DNA from 4 places in the Rhizobium sp. IY2 genome. Region 1 is predicted to be linked to each of the others. Evidence: predicted binding sites of a transcription regulator. Region 1 holds the regulator's gene; each other region holds the start of a gene.

What was found. The regulator PhoB, encoded in region 1, activates phosphate uptake and scavenging genes when phosphate is short. The targets are predictions, from matches to a motif close to TGTCATNNANCTGTCAT.
Region 2: a site for PhoB is predicted at 2,426-2,442, ahead of ACMUVN_RS05320 (UDP-2,3-diacylglucosamine diphosphatase). Genes of this name have one in related genera too.
Region 3: a site for PhoB is predicted at 1,946-1,962, ahead of ACMUVN_RS22775 (DUF1045 domain-containing protein). Genes of this name have one in related genera too.
Region 4: a site for PhoB is predicted at 1,047-1,063, ahead of ACMUVN_RS20410 (YdcH family protein). Genes of this name have one in related genera too.

What each region holds. Positions count from the first base shown of each region.
Region 1 is NZ_JBLKNU010000011.1:91,609-95,325, forward strand. It holds gene ACMUVN_RS26905 (aspartate aminotransferase family protein) at 1-460, opposite strand, end outside; gene ACMUVN_RS26910 (GcrA family cell cycle regulator) at 884-1,417, shown strand; gene phoB (phosphate regulon transcriptional regulator PhoB) at 1,678-2,361, opposite strand; gene phoU (phosphate signaling complex protein PhoU) at 2,509-3,222, opposite strand; gene pstB (phosphate ABC transporter ATP-binding protein PstB) at 3,267-3,717, opposite strand, start outside.
Region 2 is NZ_JBLKNU010000001.1:1,087,543-1,091,259, reverse strand. It holds gene dgcA (N-acetyl-D-Glu racemase DgcA) at 1-199, shown strand, start outside; gene ACMUVN_RS05325 (MFS transporter) at 151-1,371, opposite strand; gene ACMUVN_RS05320 (UDP-2,3-diacylglucosamine diphosphatase) at 1,551-2,363, opposite strand; gene ACMUVN_RS05315 (histidine phosphatase family protein) at 2,651-3,400, shown strand; gene ACMUVN_RS05310 (efflux RND transporter permease subunit) at 3,496-3,717, opposite strand, start outside.
Region 3 is NZ_JBLKNU010000008.1:104,710-108,426, reverse strand. It holds gene phnE (phosphonate ABC transporter, permease protein PhnE) at 1-561, shown strand, start outside; gene phnE (phosphonate ABC transporter, permease protein PhnE) at 569-1,912, shown strand; gene ACMUVN_RS22775 (DUF1045 domain-containing protein) at 2,054-2,749, shown strand; gene ACMUVN_RS22770 (alpha-D-ribose 1-methylphosphonate 5-triphosphate diphosphatase) at 2,763-3,717, shown strand, end outside.
Region 4 is NZ_JBLKNU010000006.1:222,856-226,572, reverse strand. It holds gene ACMUVN_RS20425 (sulfite exporter TauE/SafE family protein) at 1-111, shown strand, start outside; gene ACMUVN_RS20420 (ArsR/SmtB family transcription factor) at 233-493, shown strand; gene ACMUVN_RS20415 (YdcH family protein) at 768-941, opposite strand; gene ACMUVN_RS20410 (YdcH family protein) at 1,170-1,373, shown strand; gene purE (5-(carboxyamino)imidazole ribonucleotide mutase) at 1,392-1,886, shown strand; gene ACMUVN_RS20400 (5-(carboxyamino)imidazole ribonucleotide synthase) at 1,883-2,959, shown strand; gene ykgO (type B 50S ribosomal protein L36) at 3,124-3,249, shown strand; gene ACMUVN_RS20390 (tetratricopeptide repeat protein) at 3,362-3,717, shown strand, end outside.

The sequences.
Region 1 (3,717 bases):
TGGGGCCGAAGCCCTCAAGATATTTCTCCTGGCCGCCGGCGGCGATCGTCGCCAGCGTCCGGCCGTGAAAGGCGCCCTCGAAGGTGATGATATGGAAGCGCTCGGGATGACCCTTGGAATACTGATAACGGCGCGCCGTCTTGATCGCGCATTCGAGCGCCTCGGCGCCCGAATTGGTGAAGAACACCTTGTCGGCGAAGGTGGCGTCGGTCAGCCGTTTGGCCAGACGCTCCTGACCGGGGATCTCATAGATGTTGGAGAGATGCCAGACCTTGTCGGCCTGCTCCTTCAGCGCACCGACCACATGCGGATTGCTGTGGCCGACCGAAGTGACGGCGACGCCGGCGCCGAAATCGAGATATCGCTCGCCGCTTTCGGTGATCAGCCACACGCCCTCGCCTCGCTCGAACCGCAACGGGGCACGAGAATAGGTGTCATAAAGCGGCGCGGCTTCAGCCATAGCGCGATCTCCCATCGATGTTATCAAGCTCCGGACTCCGGCTAAGAAAACCAGGCCCGAAAAATCAAAAATGCCGCCTTGCGGCGGCGACTGGCACTATTTCCTTTTCGCGCTGCAATGTCAACAAAACTGCGCCCTTAGCGCATGCAGCAAGCTTGTACAGCAGCATTATCCGTCCTCAACAGGCATTATTGCAGAAATGCCACGCCGGGGCAGCAAGTTGGGGAAAACTTGAAATTCGATTCATCCGGATTCATGCGACTCTTGTCACGGAGTCAGCCTCACACTAGGTTAAAGTTCAATTACTAGACTGCATGCGGCGGAACTAGTCACCAAAATTGATCAAGCGTTTCTTGTTTCGGAGCCTTCCGGGACAACGGTGAGGGATTCTGCCATCACCAACGCAAAAGGTGGAGACAGGGCATGAACTGGACAGACGAGCGGGTCGAGAAACTCAAGAAGCTCTGGGCCGAAGGACTGAGCGCCAGCCAGATCGCGGCACAACTTGGTGGCGTCAGCAGAAACGCGGTCATCGGCAAGGTGCATCGGCTGAGCCTCCCCGGCCGTGCCAAGGCCGGCGGTACCGCCAATGCCGCCCGAACGCCGAAACGCAATACTTCTGCGCCGCGCGCGCCGAACTACGCCTCACGGGTCGCCACTCGCACCGTTACCCGCCAGCAGGGCGCGACGATGCTGAAGGAAGAGATCGAGATCGAAACGATCGAGGAAATGGAATACGTGCCGAGAGGCAACGTGGTCGTTCCGATTTCCCGACGCCTCGGCCTGACGGAACTGACCGAACGCACCTGCAAGTGGCCGGTCGGCGATCCGCTGAAGGACGACTTCCACTTCTGCGGCTGCGAATCCCCCGACAATTCGCCCTATTGCAGCTATCACCAGAAGCTTGCCTACCAGCCGGTCAACGAACGCCGCCGGGCAGCAGCGCGGGCCAGCTGAGCGGGTAACATCGCCGGACAAGAGAAACGGGCCGACTGGCCCGTTTTTTTGTAGTTATTGGTTCGCGCGGATGGCTACCCCTCATCCGCCTGCCGGCACCTTCTCCCCGCTTGCGGGGCGAAGGGGATATGCCGCGACCTCTCCGTTCCCCGCTGACCTCTCGCAGGGCACGTGCCCTCGCCCCGGTTTACGGGGAGAGGGTTAGAGTGAGGGGCAGACGCTAGCTCGAGCGACGTTGTCAGCAATCAGAATGGAGGCCCTCAGGCTTCCATCGAATAACCGGCACCGCGGACGGTGCGGATGACGTCCTGCATGTTGGAGAAATTCAGCGCCTTGCGCAGGCGGCCGACATGGACGTCGACCGTGCGTTCGTCGACATAGATATCGTGGCCCCAGACACCGTCGAGAAGCTGCGAGCGGGAGAAGACCCGGCCCGGCGACGACATCAGGAATTCCAGCAGGCGGAATTCGGTGGGGCCGAGGCGGACTTCGCGGGTCTTGCGATGGACCCGGTGGGTTTCGCGGTCGAGTTCGATATCGCCGCATTTCAGCACCGTCGACAGCACCTCGGGACGGGCGCGGCGCAGCATCGCCTTGACGCGGGCAACGAGCTCGGGGGTCGAGAAGGGCTTGACGACATAATCGTCGGCCCCCGTCGAAAGCCCGCGGACGCGCTCGCTCTCTTCGCCGCGCGCCGTCAGCATGATGATCGGCAGGCGCTCGGTTTCCGGCCGCATGCGCAGGCGCCGGCAGAGTTCGATGCCGGAGACGCCAGGCAGCATCCAATCGAGGATGAGCAGATCGGGCGTGCGCTCCTGAAGCCGCATTTCGGCTTCGTCGCCACGAAGGATGGTATCGACCTCGAAGCCTTCCGCTTCGAGATTGTAGCGAAGAAGCACGCTCAGGGCTTCCTCGTCTTCAACAACTGCAACTCTCGGGATCATGCGTGTCGGTCTCCTCGCGCATGATCCTTGAACCGGGGATGGTTCAAGCAATGCACCCTGCGCAAATTCAGAATTGGCTGCGACCTCTTTGCGCGCCCCGGATGGGCGCGCACGCAAGCTTCTAGCCCGGCCGTCCGGCCCGGGCGGTTATTCGGTTACCGCGCCGACGGTGTTGGCGCTGTCGTCTTTTGGACGATCGCCTTCCGGCTGCGCACCTGTCGCCATGTAAAAGATCGTCTCGGCGATGTTGGTGGCGTGGTCGCCGATGCGCTCGATGTTCTTGGCGCAGAAGAGAAGATGCGTGCAGCTGGTGATGTTGCGCGGATCTTCCATCATGTAGGTCAGGAGCTCGCGAAACAGCGAGGTGTACATCGCGTCGATCTCGTTGTCGCGTTCGCGGATCGCGTTCGCCTTGTCGGCGGAGCGATTGGTGTAGACATCGAGCACTTCCTTGAGCTGGACGAGCGCCAGTTCGGAGAGATGCTCGAGGCCGCGGGCGAGCTTGCGGGGAACGCCGGTGCTTTGGACGGCGATGACGCGTTTGGCGGTGTTCTTGCCGAGGTCGCCGACGCGTTCGAGATCGGCGGCGATGCGGATCGAGCCCATGATTTCGCGCAGGTCCGCGGCCATCGGCTGACGGCGGGCGATGGTGACGATCGCCTTGTCGCCGATTTCGCGTTCGGCGTGATCGAGGATCACATCGTCGGAGATGACCTTCTGCGCCAGCGCGGTATCGCCGTTGACCAGCGCCCGCACGGCTTCGGCGACCATCTGCTCGGCCAGGCCGCCCATTTCGGAAATCCGCCTGGACAGGAACTTCAGATCATCATCATAGGCAGAATAAATATGTGTCGATGCCATGGGGCTTTATCCTCGAATAACGGAAAGGCTTGGTGACGCCAGGATCAGCCGAAGCGACCCATGATGTAATCCTGGGTGCGCGGATCGTCCGGATTGGTGAACATCTTGTCGGTGTCGTTCTCCTCGACGAGATTGCCGAGGTGGAACATGGCGGTGCGCTGCGAGACGCGCGCGGCCTGCTGCATGGAGTGGGTAACGATGACGATCGTGTAGTTCTCGCGCAGCTCGTGGATCAGTTCCTCGACCTTGGCGGTGGCGATCGGGTCGAGCGCCGAGCAGGGCTCGTCCATCAGGATGACCTCAGGGCTGACGGCGACGGCACGGGCAATGCAGAGGCGCTGCTGCTGACCGCCGGACAGGCCGGTGCCGGATTCATGCACGCGGTCCTTGACCTCGTTCCAGAGGCCGGCGCGCTGCAGGCTGGTCTCGACGATCTGGTCGAGATCGGCCTTCGACTTGGCCAGGCCATGGATGCGCGGGCCGTAGGAGACGTTT
Region 2 (3,717 bases), on a different contig from region 1:
GGCCGAACGGCTTGGATTCGGCATCATGATCGGCTGCATGGTCGGCACCTCGCTTGCCATGGCGCCGGCCGTGCTGCTCGCCCAGACTGCCGATTTCGTCGATCTCGATGGTCCGTTGCTGCTTGCACGCGACCGCGAGCCCGGCCTGCGCTACGCCGCTTCCCTGGTCTTTCCGCCGGAAAGCACCCTCTGGGGCTGAAGATAATAGGCTGAGATGACGAGGCCGAGGCCGGAGAGCGCGACCAGCGCCATGACGTAATAGCTGACGACACCGAGCCAGGAATAGAGATAACCCGACGTCAACGTCATCAGCGCCATCGCCATGCCGACATAGAAGAAATAGGCGCCCTGCGCCGATGATTCCTGTGTTTCCTGCACCGTCGCCATGATCCGCCGCTGCACACCGGTATGCACGAAGGCATAGGTGAAGCCGTGGAAACACTGCAGCAGAAAGAAACCGACAAAGCCCGTATTCATCGGAAACAGGATCCAGCGGCAGACGCTGACGGCGCAGCCGAAGCGGATCAGCGTCCAGGCGTTGAAGCGCCGGTTGAGACGTTTCGACAGGAAAAACACCGTTACCTCCGAAGCGACGCCGGCGCTCCAGAGTAGGCCGACTTGCGTGCCGGAGAAGCCGAGTTGATGCCAGTAGATCGAGGAAAAAGCGTTGAGCACAGCGTGGCTCGACTGCTGGATGGCGACGCCGATCAGAAGCAGCAGCAGATGCGGCTCGCGCAACCCGCTGCCGGTGGCGGCCGGAATGTTGATCGGCTGGCCGCGCCGCCGCGTCGGCCCGATGCGCGGACAGAAGATCGCCATGACGACGGTCATGATGAAGCCGAACACCATGATATCAAGCACCATCTCGCCGCCCCACCGGCTGATCAACTGGCCACCGACCAACGTCGAGACGATGAAGGCGATAGAGCCCCACACGCGCATCGATCCGTAATCGAGCCCCCAACGGCGCACGCCCGAGATGACGATCGATTCGACGACGGGTACATAGGGCGCGAAAGTGGCGCCCTGCAGCGCATAGACGATCGTCACAGGCCAGAAGGTCGTCGTCCAGAAGAGCGCAATCGCCGTCAGCAGCGACAGGCAGCCAGACCAGAGCAAGACGTCGGCGCGTTCCTTCAAGCGATCGGCGATCATGGCGACGACAGGCGCCACCAACACGCGAACCACCATCGGTATGGCAAGGATGATGCCGATCTCGTGATCGCTGAAGCTGTGGGTTGCGAGCCAGACGGGAAAGAACGGCAGAACGATGCCGTTGACGAGCAGCGGCGCACAATAGGAAAGCGCGCTGAGCAGCCGGAAGCGCGGCGGCGCTCCCTCACCCGTCGGGGAATGTTGAGCGGGAATCATGGGCGGACCTGAAGGAAACTGGACGTTGTCCTAACACGCCACCCTGGAGGCGACTATTGTGAGAAATAGCCGTTCTGAAACGTTTTAGAAAATAAATAGGGCCTGTCACCTGACGGTAACGGCTAAATTCTTGGGAGCGCGGGCACGGATGTGCCAGCACAAAAATCAGGCCGCCAAAATCAGGCAGCTTGGGGGGCGAGTTCGCCCTCGTCATGCATTTCGATGGCGGCAAGCGCCGGCACGCTGCTGGCGAGCGCCCGCCAGGTGATCAGTTCGAACGTACCGTCCTCGTGCTCGGCGACCGCCGTGCAGCTTTCCACCCAATCGCCGGTGTTGATGTAGCGGATGCCGTCCATGTCCTGAATGATGGCATGATGGATATGTCCGCAGATCACGCCGTCGGCGCCGTTTTTGCGGGCTTCTTCAGCCACGACGCGCTCGAATTCACCGATGAAGTTGACGGCATGCTTGACCTGCAGCTTGGCCCAGGCCGAGAACGACCAGTAGGGCATGCCGAGCCGGCGGCGCACCGCCGCCAGGAGAATGTTGATGCGGATCGCCGTATCGTAAGCCCAGTCGCCGAGATAGGCGAGCAGCCGGGCGTTGCGGACGACGACGTCGAATTCGTCGCCGTGCAGGATCAGGTATTTCTTGCCGTCGGCGCCGTCATGCATCATGCGCTCGACGACCTCGATGCCACCGAAATGCATGCCCGGGAAGTCTCGCAGGAATTCGTCGTGATTGCCGGGAATATAGACGACGCGGGTGCCCTTGCGCGCCTTGCGCAGCAGTTTCTGAACGACGTCATTGCAGACCTGTGGCCAATACCAGCTGCGCTTCAGACGCCAGCCGTCGACGATGTCGCCGACGAGCACGATCGTATCGGCTTCGTGGTGGCGCAGGAAATCCAAGAGGAAGTCGGCCTTCGCGGCCTTCGAGCCGAGGTGGACATCGGAAATGAAGAGCGTGCGGAAATGTCTGGGTTCCATCATGTCTTTCACGAGCTGCCGCTCATGTCCCCATCTTTCATCTAACCTTCCAAAACCAGACTCGTGTTTCAGGATGATGACAAGATGTGGAAAAGCGCTGCAAACCGCTCATCCCCCGCGGGCAGAATGCCCGTCGCCGCGCGGGCAGATTGTCCGCCGCCGCGCTGGCAGAATGTCCGTCGCTGCGCTGGCAGAGTGTCCGTCGCCGCGCGGCCCGCCAGCCATGTTGCCCTGCGCATTCAGGGCGTTCATGATGACAGCGATTCATATCCGACAATGCGGGATGGCTGATGCGTATCTTTCTCGTTCGCCACGGCGAATCCCTCGGCAACATCAATGAACAGGCCTATCGCCAATTCGGCGATCATAACGTGCCGCTGACGCAGTGGGGCTATCGGCAGGCGCTGGAGGCAGGCAGCGTGATCGCCTCCTATGTCACGGCGTTGCCGAGCGCCGGTTTCGGCAAGCTGCACATCTGGTACTCGCCCTTTCTCAGGACGCGGCAGAGCAAGGATGCGCTGCTTGCAGCCCTGCCGGAAAGCGTCGTCGGTGACATCAGGGAGGATTATCTGCTGCGCGAGCAAGATTTCGGTCTCTTCACCGAGATCTATGATCATGCCGAACAGAAGCAGAAGTTTCCCGATGAGTTCGAAAAATGGGCAAGGCTGCGCAGCAACAGCGGCAAATTCTACGCGCGGCCGCCGGATGGCGAGAGCCGGGCGGATGTGGCCCAGCGGGTGCGCCTGTTCCTGCAGACCGTCATGCACGACGCCGAAAATAGCGACCACAACGTCGTGATCGTCGGCCATGGCGTCACCAACCGGGCGGTGGAAATGAACTTCCTGCACCGCCCCGTCGAGTGGTTCGAGCGCTCCGACAATCCCGGAAATGCCGATATCACCTTGATCGAGGGGACGCGCTCGCAAGGATACGAGTCGATCCTGCTGCATCAGGCGGTCGATCGGCAGCCGGGACAGGAAGGCGAACTGCGCGATGCCTATGGCGCCGACGTGACGATCACGCCGAAGCTCGGCGGCTAGCAACACAGCCAAGAAATGAACGGCCCGGTGCGAAGGTGTGTGGCGGTTTGCGCAAGGCAACCCGCCAACTCGTCGGTTCAGGCGGTGACGTCGCGTCAGCTCGGTGACGTCATGGTTGCCGGCTCCTGCGCGGTCGAGGCTTCCTCGTTCATCGCCTCCGGCCGTTTCGTCCTCAGGAGACGCAGCACGAAGACGAAGAAGACGGGAACGAAGAAGATCGCCAGCACCGTCGCCGAGATCATGCCGCCAAGCACGCCGGTGCCGATGGCATTCTGGCTGGCCGCGCTTGGCCCGGTGGCGATCGCCAGCGGCACCAC
Region 3 (3,717 bases), on a different contig from region 1:
TTCGTCTTCGCCGTTCCCTTGAGCTTCTTTGCTGCCCGCAACCTGACGAATTCATGGCCGCTGCGCATCTTCTCCAAGCGGCTGATGGAGTTCCTGCGCGCCTTCCCCGAGATCGTCATTGCCGGGCTGTTTTCGGCGATCCTGTCGATCGGACCGGTCGCCGCCATCATTGCCATCAGCCTGCACACGGTCGGCGCACTCGGCAAACTTTTCTACGAAGTGGCCGAGAATATCGACATGAAGCCCGATGAGGGCATGAAAGCCGTCGGCGCCAACTGGTGGGAGCGCGTACGCTTCGCCGCCCTGCCGCAGGTGCTGCCGAATTTCACCTCCTACGCGCTCTTACGCCTCGAGATCAACGTGCGCGCCTCGACCATCATCGGCGCCGTCGGCGGCGGCGGCATCGGCGAGGAGCTGAAGCTTTCGATCTCGCGGGGATTCGGCGCCAAGACGATGGCGCTCGTCCTCCTGCTGTTCGTGACGATCGTCGCCGTCGACCAGTTCTCCGCCTGGCTGCGCCGCCGCCTTGTCGGCGAGCACGCCTTCCTCCTGCAACATTGAGGCCGCCATGACGGTGATCGACGCAAACCGCATGCACGAGATAGAGACGCGCTATCCGGAATATTTCCATCGCTCGTTCCGCCAGCGTTTCGGTGGGCTGATGATCCTTATGGCGACGCTGCTCTACGGCCTCTACGCCGCCTGGTTCTTCGACCTGTCCAAGCTCTTTGCCGAAGCGCATTGGGAGCGCGTCGGCATCTATCTCAGCCAATGGGTGAGCTACGACGTCCAGCCGGAACTCCGCATTCAGGACGACGGCTCGATCGAGGTGCGTTATCCGCGTTTCTCGCCGCTCGGCGACAATCCGCATCCGGATTGGCTGGTCAACAATCCCGACGGCAGCATCAGCGTTTCGATCAGCGGCACCAGCCGCAGCGTCACTGTCTCGAAGAGCGAGACGATCGTCACCGCGCATGGCGTCAGCGTCCCGATTGAGCTTTCCAGCGGTGCGCCGAAAGTCGTCGGACCGGTGCCCGGCTGGATGACGGTCTATGACGACAACGTGCTGGCCGATCTCGGCTTTGCCGGCAATGTCAGCATATCCGTCGACCGGGTGAAGATCCGCAAGCGTTTCATCGGCTGGGCGAATTTCATCTTCGACACGCAATCCTCCTTCTTCGACAAGCCGGTCGGCGAAGTCGTCAGCCTCATCGTCTCCGGTCCGCGCATTAAGCCCGATCAGTCCAACCTGTCGCTCGCCTTCGACGATATCTGGAACAACAGCGAATGGCAGCACGGCGACGTCTGGACCAAGCTTTTCCAGACAATCGTCATGGCGTTCCTCGGAACGCTGCTCGGCTCGCTTACCGCCTTTCCGCTCGCCTTCCTGGCAGCGCGCAACATCACGCCGAACCGGCTGCTGAACCAGATCCTGAAACGCTTCTTCGATTTCCTGCGCTCGGTCGACATGCTGATCTGGGCGCTGTTCCTGACGCGCGCCTTCGGCCCCGGCCCGCTTGCCGGCAGCGGCGCGATCTTCCTCACCGAGACCGGCACGCTCGGCAAGCTCTATTCCGAAGGATTGGAGAATATCGACAACAAGCCGCGGGAGGGCATCAAATCGACTGGTGCTCAGACGGTGCTCGTTCATCGTTATGGCATTATGCCGCAGATCGTTCCCGTCATCGTCAGCCAGACGCTCTACCAATGGGAATCGAACGTGCGCGGTGCGACCATCATCGGCGCTGTCGGTGCCGGCGGCATCGGCCTCAAACTCTGGGAGGCCATGCGCACCAACGCCAACTGGGAAAATGTCGCCTATATGGTCATCCTGATCCTGATCGTCGTCTTCCTTTTCGACACAGCCTCGAACGCGCTGCGCCACCGGCTGATGGGCACGAGAACCCACTGATCCACCCATCAAAGGCGGCGGCGGCGCTGCCGCCATCATCATTCTGTCACGGAAATCTTTTAGCCGGAGCCTGCTTGCGGTTCGCCGCCAAATCACTGCACATTGCGCTCCCCCGTTTCGAAGATCCCCAGGATAAAAGCCTTGCGCTACGCTCTCTATTTCTCGCCGCCGAAGGATCATCCCCTGACCGGCGCGGCCTCGCTCTGGCTCGGCCGCGACGCTTTCACCGGCGAGACCTATCCGGCACCGGACCATGAGCGACTGGGTGCGGCAGAGCAGTTCGAGCTGACCGCCGACCCGCGCCGCTACGGCTTTCACGCCACGATCAAGGCGCCGTTTTCGCTCGCTGCCTCCGTCACCGAGAAGGATCTCCTGGGGGTTGCCGAGGATTTTGCCCAGCGCACGCCAGCCTTCGAGATTCCGGAACTCGTGCTCGGCCAGCTCGGCCGTTTTTTTGCCCTCGTTCCCGGTTCTCTTCATCAACCTCTTCAGGATTTCGCCGCGAAGGTGGTAAGGTCGTTCGAACCGTTCCGTGCCGCGCTTTCCGAGGCCGATATGGCGCGGCGCAACCCGGATAAGCTCAGCGACAGCCAGCGCGCCCATCTGCAGCGCTGGGGTTATCCCTACGTCATGGAGGATTTCGGCTTTCACATGACGCTGACCGGCCAGGTGCCCGAAGCGCGCGCCGCGGTGATGAAAGCGATTCTGACCGAGCGTTTTGCCGATTTCACCGGCCGTCCGCTTCCGATTTCCGGCCTTGCCGTCTTCACCGAGGAGACGCGCGGTGCCCCGTTCAAAGTTCATTCCTGGCTGCCGCTTGCCGGCGCCAAACGCTGAAAGACCTGACGAGATGAGCAAAGAGACCGTGTTTTCCAATGCCCGCATCGTTCTCGAGGATGACATCCTCTCAGGATCGATCCTCATTCGCGACGGCAAGATCGCCGACATCTCCGAGGGCAGCTCGGTAGCCGGCGAAGATTTCGAAGGCGACTATGTCATTCCCGGCCTCGTCGAGCTGCACACCGATCATCTCGAAGGCCATTATCAGCCGCGTCCCGGCATACGCTGGAACAAGACCGCCGCAGTCCAGGCGCACGACGCCCAGATCGTCACCTCGGGCATCACCACGGTGTTCGACTGCCTGCGCATGGGTGCGGATGAGGACGGCGGCTTCGAACATGGCGAGATGCGTGAGATGGCCGATGCCATCCAGTCGGCGGAGAAGGAGGGCAGGCTGCGCGCCGAGCACCTGCTCCACCTGCGCTGCGAGGTCTCGGCCGACAATGTGCTCGAACATTTCGCCGATTTCGAAAACGACCGGCATGTGCGGCTCGTTTCGCTGATGGATCATGCGCCCGGCCAGCGTCAGTTCCAGACGATGGACCAATATATCTTCTACTACCAGAAGAAGCGCGGCCTGAGCGACGAGGCCTTCGCCCGTTTTGTCGCCAAGCGCCAGGCAGAGTCGGCCCGCAATTCGACGCCGCACCGCAACGCCATCGCCAAGGTCTGCGCCGAGCGCGGCATCACCGTGGCAAGCCATGACGACGCCACACTCTCCCATGTCGACGAGGCGATCGACAACGGCGTGCGCCTGGCCGAATTTCCGACCAGCTTCGATGCCGCCCGGGCATCGCACGGACATGGCATGAGCGTGCTGATGGGGGCGCCGAACATCGTGCGCGGCAAATCCCACTCCGGCAACATTGCCGCCCGCGATCTTGCCGAAATGGGCGTGCTCGACGTGCTTTCCTCCGACTACGTGCCGCTCAGCCTGCTGCACGCGCCTTTCATCCTCGCCGACG
Region 4 (3,717 bases), on a different contig from region 1:
GCCGGCGCATGGTGCGTGCGCCGCATGAGGCCACAGATCTTCTATCCCTTCATGTATGCGATGGCGTTGATCGCTGCCTTCCTGATCGTGCGCGAGGGCCTTGGTTGGTAAAACCCTGAAGCGCCGCGCTTCTTTTGAGACGCGCGAGGGACGCTGCAGCACTTTGAATTGCCGCACGCTGCAATGCACAATTTCCTTGCTGGAGCGCCCGGTTTGACGTAGCGTTCCCGCCATGTCGAACACGGACCCTTTCTCTGCGATTGCCGATCCGAACCGGCGGTTTCTGCTGGAGGAACTGCGCCGCGCACCACGGACGGTCAATGAGCTCGCCGAGGGTCTGCCGATCAGCCGCCCCGCCGTTTCGCAACACCTGAAAGCGCTGTTGGACAGCAATCTTGTTTCGGTGACATCCGAAGGCACGAAGCGCATCTACGCGGTCAACAACCGCGGCTTCGACACGCTCAATTTATGGCTTGATCAATTCTGGGCCTGATGCACGTCACGCGTCTCTGAAGACGTTTTATCACTTTGAATCGCATAATTTTATCCCGAGCAGTTCCGCTTCAGGGTAAAATTATGCCGGCCGGAAACTCGATGCGGATCATCAGACCCTTTGAAGCTTGACGAACCAAAAGCGCCAGCCGCGATGCGGCGGGCATCGGACTGGCGCAAATCGAGTGTGTGATCACCGGTTCTTGCTGATTTTAGGCGGAATGGATGGATTTACCTCTTTGCGCAAGATGATCGTCCGGCGACCCTTGGGAAGATCAGTGGACGGATGACTTAAGACGCTGAATCTCGTCCTTGATGCGCAGCTTGCGGCGCTTGCACTCGGCAAGTTCCGTATCGGAAATAGAGGGAGATGTTCTGAGCGTGTGCAACTCCTCCTCGAGAGCAACATGCTTTTTCTGGAGTGACTCAAGATGAGCTTGAACAGTCATATGACCCTTCCTTCCTCTTACCCTCCCCGGCCATCATCGTCGGGGATCAAGGTGTCAACGGCGGGGACTGTGACATATTTTTGAAGGCTTGTCGAAGGCCAAAAGATGAAGACTGGATGGCAATTTCATGATCAAGACTAACTAGCCGTTACCTGTATTTGGTGATAGGAGCTTGCGGAAATCATCGGCAGATCGGACAAGGTCCGAGGACGATAACGGGGATTGCATATGGCCGATCAGGAACAGGCGGAAATCAGGCTCACAGTGGCGCGTCTGCGTCAGGAGCATGAGGATTTCGACGCCGCGATCAACGCCATGATCCAGACCGGATGCGATGCTCTGCGGATCCAGCGTATGAAAAAGAAGAAGCTCGTCATCAAGGACAGGCTCTCCAAGCTGGAAGATCAGATCATCCCTGACATCATCGCCTGAGAGGGAATAGCAGCAACGATGACAGACAGACCGCCCGTCGCCATCATCATGGGCAGCCAGTCCGACTGGGAGACCATGAAGAACGCCGCCGACACGCTGGAGGCGCTTGAGATCCCTTACGATGCGCGCATCATTTCGGCGCACCGCACACCCGACCGGCTGGTCAATTTCGCCAAGGGAGCGCGGGCGGAGGGCTTCAAGGTCATCATCGCCGGCGCCGGCGGCGCTGCCCACCTGCCGGGTATGGCCGCATCGATGACGCCGCTGCCGGTCTTCGGCGTGCCGGTCCAGTCAAAGACCATGTCCGGCCAGGACAGCCTTCTTTCCATCGTGCAGATGCCGGCCGGCATTCCGGTGGGCACGCTCGCCATCGGCAAGGCCGGCGCGGTCAATGCCGCCCTTCTCGCCGCAGCCGTCCTTGCCCTTTCCGACGAAGAAATCGCCGACCGGCTCGACGAATGGCGCGAGCGCCAGAGTGCCGCCGTCGCCGAATACCCGATGGACGACCTATGACGGCAAGAACGATCGGCATAATCGGCGGCGGCCAGCTTGGCCGCATGCTGGCCATTGCCGCCGCCAGATTGAATTTTCGCACGATCATCCTCGAGCCGCAGGCGGACTGCCCGGCCGCCCAGCTCGCCAACCGGCAGATTACCGCCGCCTATGACGATCCGGCGGCACTCGCCGAACTCGCCGATATCTGCGATGTCGTCACCTACGAATTCGAGAACGTGCCCGTCGCAGCTGCCGAGACGCTCTCGGCGAGCGTGTCCGTCTATCCGCCGCCGAAGGCACTGGAAGCCGCCCAGGACCGCCTCGTCGAAAAGCGCTTTCTCAATGGCTGCGGCATATCGACCGCCCGCTTCCATGCGGTCGACAGCCAGGCCGATCTCGAGATGGCACTGAAGGATTTCGGCGGTCAGGGCGTGCTGAAGACGCGCCGTCTCGGTTATGACGGCAAGGGCCAGATGGTTTTCCGCTCCGTCGCCGACAGCGCAGATGGCGCCTATGCCGCGCTCGGCGGCGTGCCACTCATCCTCGAAAGTTTCGTCGCCTTCGAGCGCGAGGTCTCGATCATCGCCGCGCGGGCCACCGACGGCACGGTCGTCTGCTTCGATCCCGCCGAGAATGTCCACCGCAGCGGCATCCTTCACACCTCGACGGTTCCCGCTACGATCTCGCCAGCGACGGCGGATATTGCGCGCCGATCGGCCGAAAAGATCCTCGCCGCCTTGAACTATGTCGGCGTCATCGGCATCGAATTCTTCGTGCTGCGCGACGGTGGTCTGATCGCCAACGAGATGGCGCCGCGTGTCCACAACTCCGGTCACTGGACGGAAGCCGCCTGCGTCGTCAGCCAGTTCGAGCAGCATATCCGCGCCGTCGCCGGCCTGCCGCTCGGCAATGGCGAGCGCCATTCCGACTGCGTCATGCAGAACCTGATCGGCGACGATATCCTTGCCGTTCCCGACTGGTTGCAGCGTCCCGATACGCTGGTTCATCTCTATGGCAAGACCGAGTGGCGCTCCGGCCGCAAGATGGGCCACGTCACCACCTTGACGCCGAAATCACCGGTTTCGGCTTGAGAAAACACCGCGACGCCTTGGGAAAAACACCTTCATGCGGTTGACATGGAAAAGGTGAAGAGGTATCTGCTCCCCCACCTAAAGAGCGCGCCCGATGGCGCGCTTTTGATTGTTAAAGATACGGGCGAATGTGAATTCCCCCATAGAGATCGCGGATCAGAAAAATGAAGATCAAGAATTCGCTCAAGTCGCTCAAGGCTCGTCACCGTGACAACCGTCTGGTTCGCCGCAAGGGCCGCATCTACATCATCAACAAGCTGAACCCGCGCTACAAGGCTCGTCAGGGCTGATTTCGCGCATCCGGATCGCTGCGCCGCGTGAGCTTGCGCCGGCGGATATATCCGGTGGGTCACTATAGTGATCACGTCAAATTTGTTTGATCTTCGGCGTTGGCGGGCTAATATGTCCACCATGCGCTTTTTTGCTTTGACATCAGCGGCGCTGCCGCTCACCCTCATTCTCCTCTCCGCCACTTTTCCGGCCACCGCCGCGGAAAAGGACGTCATCGTCGAACAGACGGATGTCAGCAGTTCGCCGAAGCAGCACCTCGACCAGCTCTTCAGCCAGTTGAAGCGCGAGCGCGACCCCGACAAGGCCAGCAGCATCGCCAATGATATCCGCATGGAATGGAACGATTCCGGCAGCGCCACCATCAATCTGCTGATGCAGTGGGCCGACAAGGCGATCGAGGAAAAGCGCAATCCGGCTGCCCTCGACTTCCTCGACGAGGCGATCGCGCTGAAGCCCGATTATGCCGA